Regions from separate parts of the Sphingobium sp. EP60837 genome, predicted to be linked through region 1. Evidence: riboswitches for the same ligand, from Rfam matches in the RefSeq annotation. Region 1 holds a riboswitch; the other holds the start of a gene.
What was found. A riboswitch is a leader RNA that binds a small molecule or an ion and turns the genes downstream of it on or off. The one in region 1 is predicted to bind cobalamin.
Positions count from the first base shown of each region.

Region 2: another riboswitch for cobalamin. It lies ahead of EP837_RS15210 (TonB-dependent receptor); the one in region 1 lies ahead of EP837_RS16880 (cobalamin biosynthesis protein CobG).

Region 1 is NZ_CP015987.1:852,877-861,149, reverse strand. It holds gene cobN (cobaltochelatase subunit CobN) at 1-2,828, shown strand, start outside; gene cobO (cob(I)yrinic acid a,c-diamide adenosyltransferase) at 2,825-3,430, shown strand; gene bluB (5,6-dimethylbenzimidazole synthase) at 3,501-4,070, shown strand; gene EP837_RS16885 (alpha/beta fold hydrolase) at 4,185-5,048, opposite strand; cobalamin riboswitch at 5,179-5,405, shown strand; gene EP837_RS16880 (cobalamin biosynthesis protein CobG) at 5,615-6,664, shown strand; gene EP837_RS16875 (precorrin-8X methylmutase) at 6,664-7,293, shown strand; gene cobI (precorrin-2 C(20)-methyltransferase) at 7,290-8,012, shown strand; gene cobJ (precorrin-3B C(17)-methyltransferase) at 8,009-8,273, shown strand, end outside.
Region 2 is NZ_CP015987.1:481,921-490,193, reverse strand. It holds gene EP837_RS15245 (cbb3-type cytochrome c oxidase subunit I) at 1-695, shown strand, start outside; gene EP837_RS15240 (cytochrome c oxidase subunit 3) at 692-1,306, shown strand; gene EP837_RS21425 (hypothetical protein) at 1,303-1,587, shown strand; gene EP837_RS21420 (c-type cytochrome) at 1,584-2,012, shown strand; gene EP837_RS15225 (cytochrome c oxidase assembly protein) at 1,985-2,731, opposite strand; gene EP837_RS15220 (acetyl-CoA C-acyltransferase) at 2,801-3,982, opposite strand; gene EP837_RS15215 (hypothetical protein) at 4,148-4,390, opposite strand; gene EP837_RS15210 (TonB-dependent receptor) at 4,624-6,645, opposite strand; cobalamin riboswitch at 6,827-7,072, opposite strand; gene EP837_RS15205 (hypothetical protein) at 7,351-7,530, opposite strand; gene EP837_RS15200 (LysR family transcriptional regulator) at 7,648-8,273, opposite strand, start outside.

The DNA of each region.
Region 1 (8,273 bases):
CCTGGGAAGCCAGCGTGCGGGGATTGGGGGCGCGCGATCTGGCCATGCACATCGCATTGCCGGAAGTGGACGGCCGCCTCTTCACCCGCGCCGTCGCCTTCAAGGCGGCCGCACGGTTCGATGAGCGGACGCAGTGCAGCATCGTCGTGCCGAAGGTGCTGCAGGATCGCATAAGCTTCGTCTCTGAACTCGCTGCGAATTGGGCGAAACTTGGCCGAACGCCCGCGGCGGAGCGTCGGGTGGCGATGGTCCTTGCCAACTATCCGAACAAGGATGGGCGCATCGGCAACGGCGTCGGGCTCGACACGCCGGCCAGCGCGGCGGCCATCCTTCACGCGCTGTCAGAGGCAGGCTATGCAACAGGGGACGCGCCAACCGGTGGCGCGGCCTTGATGCAGCTGATGACGGGCGGGGTGACCAACGCTCCCGCATCGCTGAAACGATCGAAACCCTCGCCCTCTCTTTCGCTGACCGACTATGAGGCCGCCTTCCGTTCCCTTCCCGAAGCGGCCCGCGAGGCGATCACGACGCGCTGGGGGGGTGCTGAAGCCGATACGTTCTTCCGAGAGAACGCCTTCCACTTACCCGTGCATCGTTTCGGCAATGTGGCGATCGCGGTTCAGCCCGCGCGCGGCTATAATATCGACCCCAAGAGCAGCTACCACGACCCCGCGCTGCCGCCGCCGCATGGCTATCTCGCCTTCCACATCTGGCTGAACCGCGAATTTGGCGCCCATGCGGTCGTCCATGTCGGCAAGCACGGCAATCTGGAATGGCTGCCCGGCAAGGCCATTGCGCTGTCGGAAAGCTGCTTCCCTGAAATCTGCGCCGGGCCGGTGCCGCAAATCTACCCCTTCATCGTCAATGATCCGGGCGAAGGCACGCAGGCAAAGCGCCGCATCGGGGCCTGCATCATCGACCATCTGACGCCGCCGCTGACCCGCGCGGAGACCTATGGGCCACTCAAGGAACTGGAGGCGCTAGTCGATGAATATTATCTCGCCGCCGGGATGGACCCGCGCCGGTTGGAGACGCTGCGCAAGGACATATTGGCCCTTGCCGCCAGTCAGGGGCTCGACAAGGATGCCGGGGCGCAAGGTAGCGGAGATGATGCCTTAGCTGCGATCGACAACTATCTGTGTGAATTGAAGGAAATGCAGATCAGGGATGGTCTGCATGTCTTTACCCGGTCGCCGGAGGGATCGCTGCGCCGGGACCTGCTGCTGGCGCTGGCCCGTTGCCCCAGGGGGATGGAACATGACGGCCATCAGTCGCTGTTACGGGCGCTGGCGGATGATTTTGGGCTAGGGTTCGATCCGCTCGACTGTAGCATGGGTGCGCCGTGGACGGGGCCAAGACCGGAGTTGCTCGGGGCGCTTTCAGCGGAACTGTGGCGAACCACTGGCGACATGGTAGAGCGGCTCGAACTCCATGCCATCGATCTGCTGGATCGTGGAGCGCCCGCGCCTGGACCCAAAAGCGCGGCTGTCCTGGGCACCATAACGCACGACCTTGCGCCCCGCGTCGATGCCTGCGGAGAGGCGGAGAAGGCGGCTTTGCTCAAGGCCCTTGATGGGCGCTTCGTTCCGCCCGGCCCGTCCGGTGCGCCGACACGCGGCCGCCCCGAAGTGCTGCCCACCGGGCGCAATTTCTATTCGGTCGATACCCGGGCGATCCCAACCGTCGCCGCCTGGAATCTGGGCCAGCGATCGGCTGAGCTGATCGTGCAGGATTATCTGCAGCGCGAGGGCGACTATCCCCGCGCGATCGCGCTGTCCGCCTGGGGCACGGCCAACATGCGCACCGGCGGCGACGACATTGCGCAGGCATTGGCGCTGATGGGCGTGCGGCCGCGCTGGGATTGGGCGTCGGGCCGTGTCACCGGCTTTGAGGTCATGAAGATCGCCGAGTTGAACCGGCCGCGCGTCGATGTAACCTTGCGGGTGTCGGGCTTCTTCCGCGACGCCTTTCCCGAGCAGATTGACCTGATCGACAGCGCGGCGCGCGCCGTGATGGCGCTGGACGAACCGGACGAGGATAATCCCGCCGCCGCCCGGCACCGAGCGGAAAGCGCTGCCCTTGCGGCTCAGGGCCTGCCGGAGAAGGAGGCTGCCCGCCGTGCCGGGGCCCGCGTCTTCGGATCAAAGCCGGGCGCTTATGGCGCGGGGCTGCAGGCGATGATCGACGAACGGCTGTGGCACGATCGGGCTGATCTTGCGAACATCTATCTGGATTGGGGCAGCTATGCCTATGGCGGCGGCGTCGAGGGCGATGCGGAGCGCAACCTGTTTGCGCAGCGTCTGACCCAGGCCGACGCGCTGATCCAGAACCAGGACAATCGCGAGCATGACCTGCTCGACAGCGACGATTATTATCAGTTCGAGGGGGGCATCGCCGCCGCCGTCGAGCACCTGTCCGGCAAGAAGCCGCTCAGCTATCATAATGACCATAGCCGCCCCGAACGGCCGGTCGTCCGCACGCTGGAGGATGAGATCGGCCGCATCGTCCGCGCGCGCGTCACCAATCCCAAATGGATCGCGGGAATGATGCGCCACGGATACAAGGGCGCGTTCGAGATTGCGGCCTCGGTCGATTATCTCTTCGCCTTTGCCGCCACGACCCATGCGGTCAAGGACCATCATTTCGACGCCGTGCACGCCGCTTTCATCGAGGATGAGGCCGTCCGCGCCTTCATGGCAGAGGTCAATCCCGCCGCCCTGCGCGAAACCGCCGCGCGCCTGTCCGAAGCACTCGACCGGGGGCTGTGGAAGCCCAGGTCCAACAGCGCCGCCATGCTCCTCTCCAGCCTCAAGGAAGACCGCTCATGATCGAACGTACGCCCGAACAACATGCAGAGAAGATGAAGAAGAAGCAGGCCGCGCATGAAAAGATCATGGCGACCAAAACGCAGGAAAAGGGCCTGCTGATCGTCCATACCGGCAAGGGTAAGGGCAAGACGACAGCTGCGCTCGGCATGGTCGTGCGCGCCATTGGTCATGGCAAGAAGGTGGGCGTCGTCCAGTTCGTAAAGGGCGCGATGACGACCGGAGAAAAAGTCGTGTTCGATGCGTTTCCGGACAATGTCACGTTCAAGCCCATGGGCGAAGGCTTCACCTGGAACACGCAGGACAAGACCCGCGACATCGCGCTCGCCCGCGAAGCATGGGATGAGGTAAAGCGGATGATCGCCGATCCCGCCTATGATATGGTCTTGGCCGATGAGCTTAATATCGTCCTGCGTTACGACTATCTGCCGGTGGAGGAAGTTGTCGAAACCGTGAGCGGAAGGGGCGAGATGAAGCATGTCCTGATCACCGGACGCAACGCGCCCGAAGCGCTGATCGAGGCGGCCGATCTTGTAACCGAGATGACGATGGTCAAGCATCCCTTCCGCAGCGGTGTGAAGGCCCAAGCGGGAATAGAATTTTGACATGAGCGCGCCCGCCATCACCCCGATCGACAGCGCACAATTCGAGGCGCTGGTGCGGGCACGGCGGGACATCCGCCATTTCCGCACCGATCCGATCGACGAGAGCGATGTCGAATGGCTGCTGAGCATGGCGCATCGCGCGCCCTCGGTTGGGCTGTCACAGCCTTGGCGCTTTGTGCGGATCGAGACGGACGGACTTCGGGAGCAACTGGCCTGCCATGTCGATGCGCAGGTGCGGGCGGCGGGAAAGGAATATGAGGGCGAACAGGATAAGCTTTATCGCAGCCTGAAACTGCATGGCCTGCGTGAAGCCCCGGTGCTGTTCGCCGTCTATTGCGACGATGGAACGGAGACGGGCCATCATCTGGGGGCCGCGACCATGCCGGAAGCGCGCCGTTATAGCTGCGTCATGGCGGTGCACACGCTGTGGCTGGCGGCGCGGACGCGGAGCATCGGCATGGGATGGGTTTCCATCTTGGAACCCCAAGGCGTGGACGCGATGCTGGATATTCCCGCCAGTTGGGAATGTCTTGGGCTGCTATGCCTTGGGAAGCCGGAGATTGAGGAGGATGCGCCGGAACTGGAGCGGCGCGGCTGGGAACAGCGCATGGATTGGCATTCGGTGGTGGTGCGGCGTTAGGATCACGCGCACCCAGCCCGTTCGCCCTGAGCCTGTCGAAGGGCGTTTCCTGAAGAAAGTGGAGGCTTCGACAAGCTCAGCCTGAACGGGTGATTCCAGGAGGACTGAGCGCGCCTACGCCCGCCCATCCAACAAGAACCCGAGCGCCAGCTCTTCAAACCGCTGCTTGCACTCGATCATCGCCCAATGGCCGCATTTGGGGAACACATGCAGTTCCGCATTGGGGATCACCCGCATCGGCAGGAACGCGCCGTCCAGCGGGCTGACTTTGTCATCGCGGCCCCAGGTGATCAGGGTCGGCGCCTGGATCTTGCCGAGATAGTCGATCCGCTGCGACACGCCCGGCCCGCTCATGGACTGTGCGATGAAGCCGAGCGCGGAGCGCGTGTACATCTTACGGCTGCTCTCCATCGTCACCGGTTCGAGCGCGGCCTTGTAGCGCATGTCGATAAGCTCGTCGGTGATGATGGACTTGTCGTACACCATCGACTCCAGCCAGGCGATGATGTTCTCGCGCGTTGGATCCTCGATGAAATCGACGAGCCGGGTCAGACCTTCATTGGGGAAGGTGGAGGTGATGTTGAACCCGATCCCGCCGATCGTAATGTAGCGCAGCACCCTTTGCGGATGCGACGCGGCGAGATGGCCGCCGACGATGCCGCCATAGCTGTTGCCGAGGATATGGGCGCGATCGATACCGAGGCCGTCCATCAGCGCAACCACCGCATCGCGCGCCACCGCAACCGGATCGCCATCTACGGGATCGCTTTTGCCGTAGCCCGGTGCATCGAGAATGATCGTACGGAAATGCTGCGAGAAGAGCGGCAGATTGCCCTGGAAATTCGCCCAGCCCGTGACGCCCGGACCTGAGCCATGAAGCAATAGCAGTGCCGGCCCCGATCCAGCCTCATGATAATGCAACCGTCCATTGGCGGTTTCCAGGAAACGGCTGGTCGCTTCGAAGCTGAGATCGCTCATCAATTCTCTCTCCATATCGTTATGGGCCAAGGGAGTAGCGTCAGGCCATGACAGGCGCAAGCAAGCCGCCGCTGCCCACTTTCCTTTCGCGCGCATCCCCTTTATGAAGCGCAGCGGACCGGGCCTTGCCCGGTTCATCGATCGCGCCGGTGTCCCGCAAGGGACTTAAATGGGAACGCGGTGCGGGAGGGTTGCCTCCCTAATCCGCGGCTGTCCCTGCAACTGTGAGCGGCGAGCAAGGCATGGATCGGCCGGACCCTGAAGATGGGACGGTCAGCCACTGGAGCGATCCGGGAAGGCCCCATGCCGACGCTATGACCCGCAAGCCAGGAGACCTGCCGGAGCAAAGGTCGCTCTTGCCATGACCCAGGGGATGGTCACGGCTCGGTTCTCCGTTTGAGCGACGAATAGGGTGCGGCTGCGGCCGTGCGGCGTGCGGCTTTCCCCGTGCGCCTGCGCGTGCCGTCCGCTGGTCGTGGCGCGAGCGTGGAAGGATGGGAGCAATGCAGAAGCAGGCGCAGCACGTCGCCGCCGTGCGCGGCTGGTGCCCGACCGCATGGCAGCCGATGATGGCGGGCGACGGGCTGCTGGTGCGCGTTCGCCCGGCGCTTGGTCGGATGAGCCGAGCGCAGGCCGAAGGTCTGTATGAAGCAGCTTTGCGTCATGGCAATGGCCATATCGACCTCACCAATCGGGCCGCGCTTCAGGTTCGGGGCGTGCGCGAGGTGGTGCATCGCGCGTTGATAGAAAGGCTTGTCGCCTTGGACTTGGCGCAGGCTGATCCAGCGCGGGAAATGCGCGCGCCGCTGATCCTCAATCCGGATTGGGCAGAGGGCGACATCAGCGCATCGATCGCCAATGAATTGATCGCGCGCATGGATGAACTGCCCGAGCTGCCCGCCAAGATCGGCTTTGCGATCGACGCGGGGCCTGCGCCTGTGCTGACCGATGCCCCGGCGGATTTCCGGATCGAGCGGGGAACGAGCGGCGGGCTGATCCTGCGCGCCGATGGACGGGAAAGAGGCGCGTCCGTCACTGCGGAAGATGCGGTGGACGCGCTGATCAGCCTTGCTCACTGGTTTGTTGCCAGCGGCGGCGTGCAGGCCGGGCGCATGGCGCGGCATTTGGCGCCGCTTCCCGCGGGTGAGGCGCCCGCGTCGCCTCGTTCGCGCGCCTCTGCGCTTGCTCAAGCGCCGGGGCCTTTTTACGCCGCGCCCTTTGGACGGGTCGAGGCAACCGCACTACTCTCGATCATGGAGGACGGCGTACAGGCCGTGCGCCTGACGCCCTGGCGCGGCTTGCTGCTGGAGGGCGGCAATGCTGCGCCGGACGACCCTGACGACCCACGCCTTTCTGCCGATGCCTGTCCCGGTGCGCCCGCCTGCCCCCAGGCGAGTGTCGCCACGCGCGACCTTGCGATTCGGCTCGCCCCGCATGTTCCAGGGCTCCATGTCTCCGGATGCGCCAAGGGATGCGCGCGTCCGTCGCGGGCGGCGGTCATGCTGACCGGCCGCTCGGGACGCTTCGACCTTGCCCATAACGCCCGTGCGGGCGCGCCGCCGCTTCGCGCGGGCCTCTCGCCTGACCAGATCCTTACCCTCTTCGGAGTCCAATGATGCCGCATGTCTATGAAAGGGATGGGGCGGAAATTTATCGCCAGTCCTTCCGCACCATCCGCGCGGAGGCGGAGCTTGGCCGCTTCTCGCCCGAAGAAGAGCGGGTCGCCGTGCGCATGATACATGCCGCCGGGATGGTGGACCTCGTCCGCCATATCCGCTTCTCCCCAAGCTTCGCGGTCACAGCCTTCGCGGCGTTGGAAGCAGGCGCGCCGATCCTGTGCGACGCACGCATGGTATCGGAGGGGATCACGCGCGCCCGCCTGCCCGTTGATAATCCGATCCTCTGCACCCTGGGCGATCCGCAAGTGCCCGATCTCGCCCGCGCCATGAACAATACGCGCTCTGCAGCGGCGCTAGAGCTGTGGCGGCCGCATATGGAGGGCGCGATCGTCGCGATCGGGAATGCGCCGACTGCTCTCTTCCACTTGCTGAACATGCTGGAGGACCCCGCCTGCCCTCGCCCCGCCGCAATCATCGGTTGCCCGGTCGGCTTCGTCGGAGCAGCGGAATCCAAGGAGGCGCTGTGGGAGGCGCAGCCCGTCCCCTGCTGCATCGTTGAGGGGCGGCTGGGCGGCAGCGCCATGACCGTGGCCGCCATCAACGCGCTGGCGAGTGCGGCCGAATGAGCGGGGTCATTCATGGCGTCGGCCTTGGCCCCGGCGCGCAGGACCTGATGAGCGTGCGCGCCGACCGGCTGATCCGCAACGCCCGCCACATCGCCTATTTCCGCAAGCCGGGACGCCACGGCCATGCCCGGCGCATCGTCGAGGGGCTGCTAAGGCCCGATGCCATCGAATATGCGATGGAATATCCAGTGACGACCGAAATACCGGTCAGCGACCCGCGCTATAATCAGGCGTTGTCCGCCTTTTATGCCGACTGCACCGCGCATCTCCACAGGCTGGCAGCGGATGGCGAGGATGTGGTGGTGCTGTGCGAGGGCGACCCCTTTTTCTACGGCAGCTTCATGCATCTGCACAGCCGCCTGTCGCCGCTTGCGCCGGTGCGGATCGTGCCAGGCATCACCGGCATGTCGGGGGCCTGGACCGCCAGCGGCACACCGATCAGCTGGGGGGATGATGTGCTGACGGTCCTCATGGCGACGCTGCCTGAAGAGGAACTCGCCCGGCGCATCCACGACACCAATGCGCTGGTGGTCATGAAGATCGGCCGCAACTTGGCCAAGCTGCGCCGCGCGGTCGAGGCGGCGGGGAAGCAGGACTGCGCCTGGCTAGTCGAATATGCGACCATGGCCGACCAGAAGATCACGCCGCTTCCCGAAGCACAGGCGGTGACCGGCTATTTCTCCATCCTGCTGGTTCACGGCCAGGGACGGCGGCCATGAGCGGATGGGTGGCGGTGGCGGGGCTCGGACCCGGCGCGGACGAACTTGTCACGCCCGAAGTGATGCAAGCTTTGGCCGAAGCGACGGATCTTATCGGCTATTTCCCCTATGTCGCGCGAGTCGCCGACCGGCCCGGTCTTGTCCGCCATGGTTCCGACAATCGGGTGGAACTGGAGCGCGCCGCCCATGCGCTGGAACTGGCCGCGGCGGGGAAGCAGGTCGTGGTGGCGTCATCGGGCGATCCGGGCGTTTTTGCGATGG
Region 2 (8,273 bases), 370 kb from region 1:
TGATCGGCGGTGCGATGTTCCCGCTTTTTGGCGCCTTCACCTATTGGTATCCCAAGGCGACCGGGCGGATGATGTCGGATGGCTGGGGGATCGTCAGCTGCGCGCTGATCGTCGCGGGGTTCAACATCGCCTTCTTTCCCATGCACATATTGGGCCTGATGGGCATGCCGCGGCGCATCTACACCTATGGGCCGGAGATGGGCTGGGGCGATCTGAACCTGGTTGCGACAGGGGGAACGGTTATCGCTTCGGCGGGAGCGACGATCTTCGTGGCCAATGCCTTTCTTAGCTATTGGCGGGGGAAGCATGCGGGAGCTGACCCCTGGGGCGGATCGACGCTTGAATGGGCGAGCAGTTCGCCGCCGCCCGCCTATGGCTTTGCCTATGTGCCGGTGGTCACAAGCGCCGCGCCGATGTGGGATGCTGTGCTGGAGCCCTTCCCCGTGCTGCGCGGGCTGTCGAGCCAATGCCGGGAGGTGCTCGTCACATCGCTGCTCGATGCAAGGCCGCAATATCGTCAGCTGAGTCCTGGACCGTCCATCTGGCCGTTGATCGCGGCGCTTGTGACGTCGGCATTGTTCGTCGGAAGCATCTTCACGCCTTGGGCGCTGATATGGGGGGCGCTGCCACTGGCTGTGGCGCTCACCATCTGGTTCTGGCCGACGCGCCCCCGTCGCAAGGAGGCGAAGGCATGAGCGACCGGCCGATCTCCATCCATGGCGATGTGTCGGACCTGCCCACGAGCAGGGACGGCCCGGCGAGCCTCGCCTGGTGGGGCAATGTCGGCTTCATGGCGATCGAAGGCACCGCCTTCCTGCTGGCGGGCGGGTCTTACCTGTATCTGATGGTGGCCAGCCCGTCCTGGCCGCCGAAGGGTTTTGCTCCGCCGGAACTTCTATGGGGCATCATCTTTACGGCGGGGCTGCTGCTCAGCGAGATACCCAATGGTTGGCTTATCAAGAAGGCGAAAGCGCGGAACGAGCGGGCCGTCAGGATCGGCATCGTCATCATGACGGCGGTCGCGTTCCTGCTGTTCGTGCCGCGCGCCTTGGAGTTCACGGTGCTGGGGTTGCGATGGGACGAGAATGCCTATGGCTCCGTCCTGTGGATGCTGATGATCCTGCACACCGTTCATCTGGTGACCGACTGGGGCGACACGCTGGTGCTGGCGCTGTGGCTGCACACGCATGAGGTGGGTGACCGGCAGTTCGCCGATGTCGAGGATAATGGCAATTACTGGCGGTTCGTCGAGCTGAGCTGGCTGCCGATCTATGCGCTGGTCTATTGGGCGCCGAGGATGGCATGAGCAGGAACGCGCGTTACGCCATCCTCTTCGCCGCGCCGCCGCTCTTGTGGTTCGCGAGCCAGCAGGCTTTGGGCTTCATCCTGCATGCGGCTTGTCCATCGGGGCCGCCTTGGCCAGGGGTGGGCATGGCGCTGTTTCTGCTGGTGATCGGTCTGGCCAGCTGGGCTCTGGTGCGGCTTGCGGCGCACAAATGGGGCGCGTTTTTGTGGGTGGGGATATTCTTCCTGGCGCTGCTGTTCCAGGCGCTGGCGGTGCTGATCCTGACAGGGTGCAGGCCATGAGGCGCCTTCCATCAAGCCTTTGGTTCGTAACCTGGTTGGGCGGCTTCGGCGTGCTTGGATCCCTCGCCAGCTTTGTGGTGCAGCAGCGACAGGAAACCGCCCAGCAGGAAACGCATGCGCAGGCGCTGACCGACGGCGTCGTGGAACGGGGCGAGCGCGCGATCATCGCGCGGCAATGCAACGCTTGTCACGAGATACCGGGCATGGCCGGAGCGCGGGGTGCTGCTGCTCCTTCGCTGGGGGGATTTGCTGCGCGCAAGACGGTGGCGGGTGTGCTGCGCAACGATCCCGTGGCCTTGGTGCGCTGGGTCCGCTTCCCGCAATCCGTGGTCCCGGGCAACGCCATGCCGAACATGGGGATCGGCGATCAGGAGGCGCGGGACATAGCCGCTTATCTCTATACCCTGTCGCCCAGACCGACATAGGTCAGGGGCTGTTCATCCGGCTCGGCCAATATGTGCCAAGCGTAAAAGAGGGCTGCCGCGAGGTAGAGCGTGCCGCCCGGAATCCACATGAGGATGCCCGCCATCTGCTGATCGGCCAATGGGCTGAGGTCCCAGGCTTGGGTGGTCAGCCAGTGCGGCCGGTAAAGCGCTGTCCCAGAAAAGGCGATCAGCGCGCCGAGCAGGCTCATTTGCATCATGGTCGCGAAGAGCGCGATGATCTTAGCAGGCATCGCCGAACGCGCGAGCACATGCCAGAAGCCGGCGGCGGAGACGAGGATAGTCAGTTGCATCGTCCAAAAGACAAGCGAGGAGGACAGGGCCCAGTCATAGGCGGCCGGGGCGTGCCAGAACCAGAGGATGAGCGCCTGGAGGATCGTCCAGGCGGGCAGCGATCCTCTGATGTTCAAGGCTCCTGATGCGCGGGCGAGCAGAGGTGCGGCGATCAGGATGAGGGCGAGGTGGTGGAGAGCGCGGGCTGAAAAAAGGGCCGAGCCCAAGGCGCAAAAGGGGGATACATAGAGGAGCGCCCAAAGGCCGATGAGACCAAACGCGGCATTTCGGCGGGGGGGCGCAAGCCGCAGGGCGATGAGCAGCCAGATGGCAAGGGAAAGAAGGAGGAGCGGGTCCCAGTTCCACCGCGTCCAGAACTCATCGGGAAGAGGCGCGCCGCCGCAATAGGGAACCGGGCTATGATGCAAGGGGGAACCTCATCCTCTCTTCCCCCTGTCCAAGTCATGAAGACGGGGATCGTTCCCCCCGTCAACCGGTCAAGCGAGTTCGACAGCCATGGCGGTTGCTTCACCGCCGCCGATGCACAGGCTGGCGATGCCGCGCTTAAGGCCGCGATTCTCCAGCGCGGCGATCAAGGTGGTGAGAATGCGTGCGCCGCTCGCGCCGATCGGGTGTCCGAGCGCGGTCGCACCTCCGTTGACGTTGAGCTTGTCAGCGGGAATGCCCAGTTCCTTAGCGGCGATCATCGCCACGACGGCGAAGGCTTCGTTGACTTCGAAGAGATCGACGTTGGCCACCGACCAGCCCGCGCGGTTCAGCAGCTTGGTGATGGCGGGAACGGGCGCGGTGGTGAAGCGCGAGGGTTCATGGGCGTGGGCGGCGCTCGCTACGACGGTGGCGATGACGGGCAAGCCGAGGCGATCTGCGACGCTGCGCCGGGTCATCGCCAGCGCTGCCGCGCCGTCGGAGATGGATGAGGAATTTGCGGCTGTGATCGTCCCGTCCTTGACGAAGGCGGGCTTTAGCGTGGGGATCTTTTCCGGGCGCGCTTTGCCGGGCTGCTCGTCACTCTCGACCAGCGTTTCGCCGGAGCGGCCCGGGACGGACAGCGGGGTGATCTCGCGCTCGAACGCGCCGCTGGCGATGGCGGCCTGCGCCCGTTCGAGCGAGCGGACGGCATAGGCGTCCTGCTCTTGGCGGGTGAACTGATAGTCGCGGACGGCGTCTTCGGCAAAGACGCCCATCGCCTTGCCCGGTTCATAGGCATCCTCCAGCCCGTCCATCATCATCGTGTCGATAATGCGGTCATGGCCGATGCGGGCGCCGGAGCGATGCTTGGGTAGCGCGTAGGGCGCGTTGGTCATGCTTTCCATGCCGCCCGCGACGATGATGTCGGCGCTTCCAGCCAGCAGCGCTTCCTGCGCCATGATCGCGGCCTGCATGCCCGAGCCGCACATCTTATTGACGGTTGTCGCCTCGACGGAGCGGGGGAGGCCGGCGCCCAGTGCGGCTTGGCGGGCGGGAGCCTGCCCCAGTCCGGCGGCCAGGACGCAGCCCATATAGATGCGGTCGATGGCCTCGGGGGAGACGGCTGAACGCTCGACTGCGGCCTTGACGGCGGCAGCGCCGAGTTCCGTTGCCTTAAGGGGAGAAAGGACGCCCTGGAACCCGCCCATCGGGGTTCTGGCGTAGCCCACAATGACAACTGGATCCTGCATCGTTCATCCCGTCCCGCAATTGTTTTAAGACCCTAATATGAGAGCTGGGACAAAATAATGAAGAGAAAAACGCGCTCGGGCAGGAAGGCCATGAAGGGAGGACATGGCGGGCCTGCCCGAGCACTTCCGGGGGAGCACGGGTAATTTTAGTCTATAGTATAGATTTCAGGCAGCGGTGTTGGCCGCGTGGATGCCGAAAGCCATCCGGGCCGCATTGAGGGTATATTCATATTCCTCGCTACCGGGTATGAGGTCATGCCAGTCTTTATTTGAGATGGCGGCGAAACTGTCTTGCCAGATCTTACAAGCGATCAGTTGTATTTCGGTTTCTTTAGGAGCGCGCTGCGCTTCCAGGCAGTCCCGCAGGATTGCGTGGAAGACGGCACCCCGCACTGGTGCATGTTTCATGGGCATCCTCTCCAGCAGCCGATTCTTTGTTCAGCTTGCCGTAGCGGAAAGTTGCATAGGTCGCGCACTGCGTCAACAGGTCTCCACATTTTTCAACGGCTTAACCTAAGTAAAGTGCGATATATATCCAAATTGACCGGTTCCTTTACTTTAAGAACATGACCGTTCTTTTAGTAAGTAGTTGAAAGAAAGGCCGTAGCGATCAGTTTCCGCCGTGGCCTTCCCAATGCTCATTAGAAGCTAAACTTTGCCCCTACACGGAGCAAGCGCGGTTCCACCACGCGGCTCAGGCGTCCCTCGACCGGCCCGCCAGCGTCAAAAGAAGGAACATAGGATTCATAAAAATAGGCGATGTCCTTGTCCCGGCTGGCGAGGATGTTGAGCAGCTCTCCATAAATTTGGATGTTTTTGCCCTTCCATGCGGCGCGGGCGTTGACGATGCTGCTACCGGGGTCGCGCACGCTATTGTCCTCGATCAGTGGCGATGGGCCGAGATGGCGGACGCGGATGCTGGCTTCCCAGGGATCGAGGACCAGTGCGGCTCCTGCGGAGGCGGCGTTTTTGAACGCATTGGGGATATGGTCGCCATTGTCGAAGCGCGAATGGCTGGCGGTGTAATTGCCGTCGAAAGCGAGCCAGGGGAAGGGCCGCCAGAACGCGACAAGCTCATAGCCATGGCGGCTGCTGGCGCCGCTAGGCTCAACCGCATTGGAATCGCCTACAAAGCGCAACTCGCTGCCGACATTCAGCCACCAATAGGTGGCGGTGAAAGAGAAGCCGGGCAGTTGCAGGCGCGCGCCCAATTCCTTGCCGGTGCCGCGGACGAGCAGGGGAACCGGCGTGGTGACGTTCACTGCGCCGCGCGCGTCGTTGGAATGGAAGCCCCGGCCCCAATTGGCGTAAACTTCGATGCGGGGACTGAGTTGATAAGCGATCGCGGCCTTGGGTGAAACGAGGGTGTCCGACCCGCTGCCTTCCCCGAGCGCGGCGGCGGCGGCGTCCCTTGCCGTGACCGAATAATGATAATAGTCGCCCCGCAGGCCACCGGTCAGGCGCAGGCCGGGTAGCGGGGTAAGGGTCGCTTCACCATAGAGGGCGGCGGAGGCTTCGTTCACCCGGTAGCGCCCGAGCGAGGAGAGGAAGACCCGATCGGCGGTGCGGTCGACCCCGACATTGCCGATCGCGTCATAGCGATTTTCGGTGCCGATCTTCAGTTGTACCGCGGGATTGACGTCCCAGCGCTTTTCGCCGGTAAGGCCAAGGACCCACCGGCGATCGAATTGCTCGATCTGCGCGCTGGTCCCGTCCGGGTCGGCGTAGGTGGGGTTGGAGAACATCGTCCAGTCATAAAATTGAGCGTAGAGATTGGCGCGCCATGTCGGCTGGACGGCGGCGAGATTGCCGATGATGCGCGTCGTTTCGCCGCGCGCGGAAGGGTCTGGCGAGCAGAAGACGTCCGGACATTGGAGCGTGCCGATGATCCGTTCGGGAATCTGCTCGGTAGGGCGCCAGGTCGAGCGATAGGCGTGGAGCGAGGCTTCGAGCTTTCCGGCCCCGGCCGGGATCGCATATTTGGCGAAGCCCGCATAATGGCGCAGATGTTCCGGCTCTTCCCAGGGACCATCATAAGCCTTGGCCTGGGCGACGAGCGTGAGATCGCCTCCACCGGCCTTGACCGTGCCGCCTGCCGCCAGCCTGCGCCAGCCATAGGAGCCGCCCTCCGCCGATATCCAGGGCCGGTCATAGCCGTCGATCGTGGTCATATAGGCTGCGCCCGCCAGCGCGAAGTCGCCGCCATCGGCGCGATAGGGACCTTTGCGAAAATCCTCCCGCGCGACGATTTCCGGGATGAGGCCGTTGAGGTCGAGATAGCCATGGCCATGCCCGTGGGTGCGGAAGTTCATCTGCACGCCGTCAATGTAAGTGGTGAAGTCCGACCCATGGTCGAGGTTGAAGCCACGCAGGAAATATTGATTGGCCTTGCCGCTGCCCGAATGTTGGGCGGCGACCATGCCGGGCACGGCTTCGAGTAGTTCGGCGACGCGCAGCAGCGGGCGGACAAGCAGGTCCGCGCCGCCGACGCTGCCTTCGCTCGCCGCATGGGCGGTGCCGATCTTGTCCTCTCCCCGGCCGAAAACGATGATGGTGGCGGCCGCTTCGGCGGCTGCCGCATCATCGGCGGCAGTGGCGGGAGAAGCCGAAAGGCTGGCGGTGAGGGCGCAGGCGACCCAGGCCAAATCGCTGTGAGATTTCATGTCGTTCACTCCGGGCGTCTGGCGACATCCGGTAAGAGACCTGCCGCCCTAGCGAACGGCCGGCGCACGCAGGCAGCCGGACGCCCCCAAGGCGGCCGCCAACGTCACCGAAGCGGCCTCCACCGCTCGTTCGTCGCTCAGACGGAAATCACCGTGCCGCGGCCATCCCCTGGGCCAAGGCAAGAGCGACCATACGCCGGCAGGTCTCCTGGCTCGCGGGTCGTCGCTTGATGCACGGCCTTCCCGGAGCTCGCATGACTTAGCGTCCGCCCAGTGACTTGCACCCTCCTGCTTGTGAGGTGGGGCGATGTGCATCGCGCTCGCCGCTTACAGTTGCAGGGACAGCCTCGGCTTCGGGAGGCGGATGCCCCCCTTACCGTGTTCCCTTTTAAGCCTCTTTCGAGGCACCGGCGCGATCTTTGTCCGGGTGAACCGGACGGGGTGGCGATAGCGAGGGTGCGGGGGAGAGGCAAGGGGGTGGTTGGGTGGGGAGAAGTGGAGGGGGACTTGGAAGGGCTGTTGAGGACCAATGACGGTCGCCAGTTCTGGTCACCCCGGACTTGGTCCGGGGTCTCGCTTAACTTTGCCGATCAGAGGAAGCGGGATGCAGGCTCAAGGCCGGGATGACGGAGGAGTTGTCGGTCGGAGCGCTTCTTTCGCCCCGGCTCTCTGCCTGAAGGGGGGAGGGGGAATGGCTGTCGTTGCTCAGTTCAGCGCGTTGCCGGAGTTGCGCTTGAGGCGCAAGGCCATGGCCTGGTAGCGGACGGCGCGTTCGTTATGCAGTGCGATGGTCGCCTGGTCTGCTCCGCGCTGCCGGGCTTCTCTGGCCTGCCGCGCTTCCAGTGCCGCGCAGGCGGAAAAATGTGATGCGTCGTGGGGGCGCATGGCCCAATCCTCTCTCTGATTTCTTATGGCCGTCCCTATATCACTGGGCCGGTCGCGGCGGCAATAAAACAGATTAGAGTTGAAAAAGCATCAACTTTTGAAGCTATTTTGGCCGTCTCAGTGCTTGGATGCCGGCACGTTCCAGGGGGCATTGCGGAAGGTTTGGCGGAGAAAGGCGATGAAGGCATCGACCGCGGGGGGACGGCCCGCCGCGCGGGGATGGACGGCATAGACGGCGAGGTCAGAGGGGCCTTCCCAGCCATCGAGCAGGCGGACGAGCTTTCCCTCGGCGAGAAGCGGGCCAACGTCCCAGAGCGAGCGGAGTGCAATGCCGGCACCGGTCACGGCGAGTTCGCGGACGATCTCGCTGCTGTTGGTGCGCACATGACTACGGCCGTCGATCTGCCGGCGCATGCGGCCGTTGTCGAGCCGCCAGGGCAGTTGTCCTTCCGCGGCGAGCAGGCGGTGGCGGGAAAGGTCGGCGATCTTTTGCGGCGCGCCATGTTCCGAGAGATAGGCGGGGCTGGCGCAGAGGATGCGTTGGTTGGCGGCGAGATAATGGCCCTCCAGATGCGCGGGAACGTCGCTGGTGATGCGGATGGCGAGATCGACCCGCTGCGAGAGCAGGTCCTCATAGGCGTCGGAAAGATTGAGCTCCAGATCGACTTTGGGATGGCTCTGCAGGAAGCGCTGGACATGCGGGGCGATGTGGAGGCGGCCGAAGGAGGTGGGGGCGGAGACCC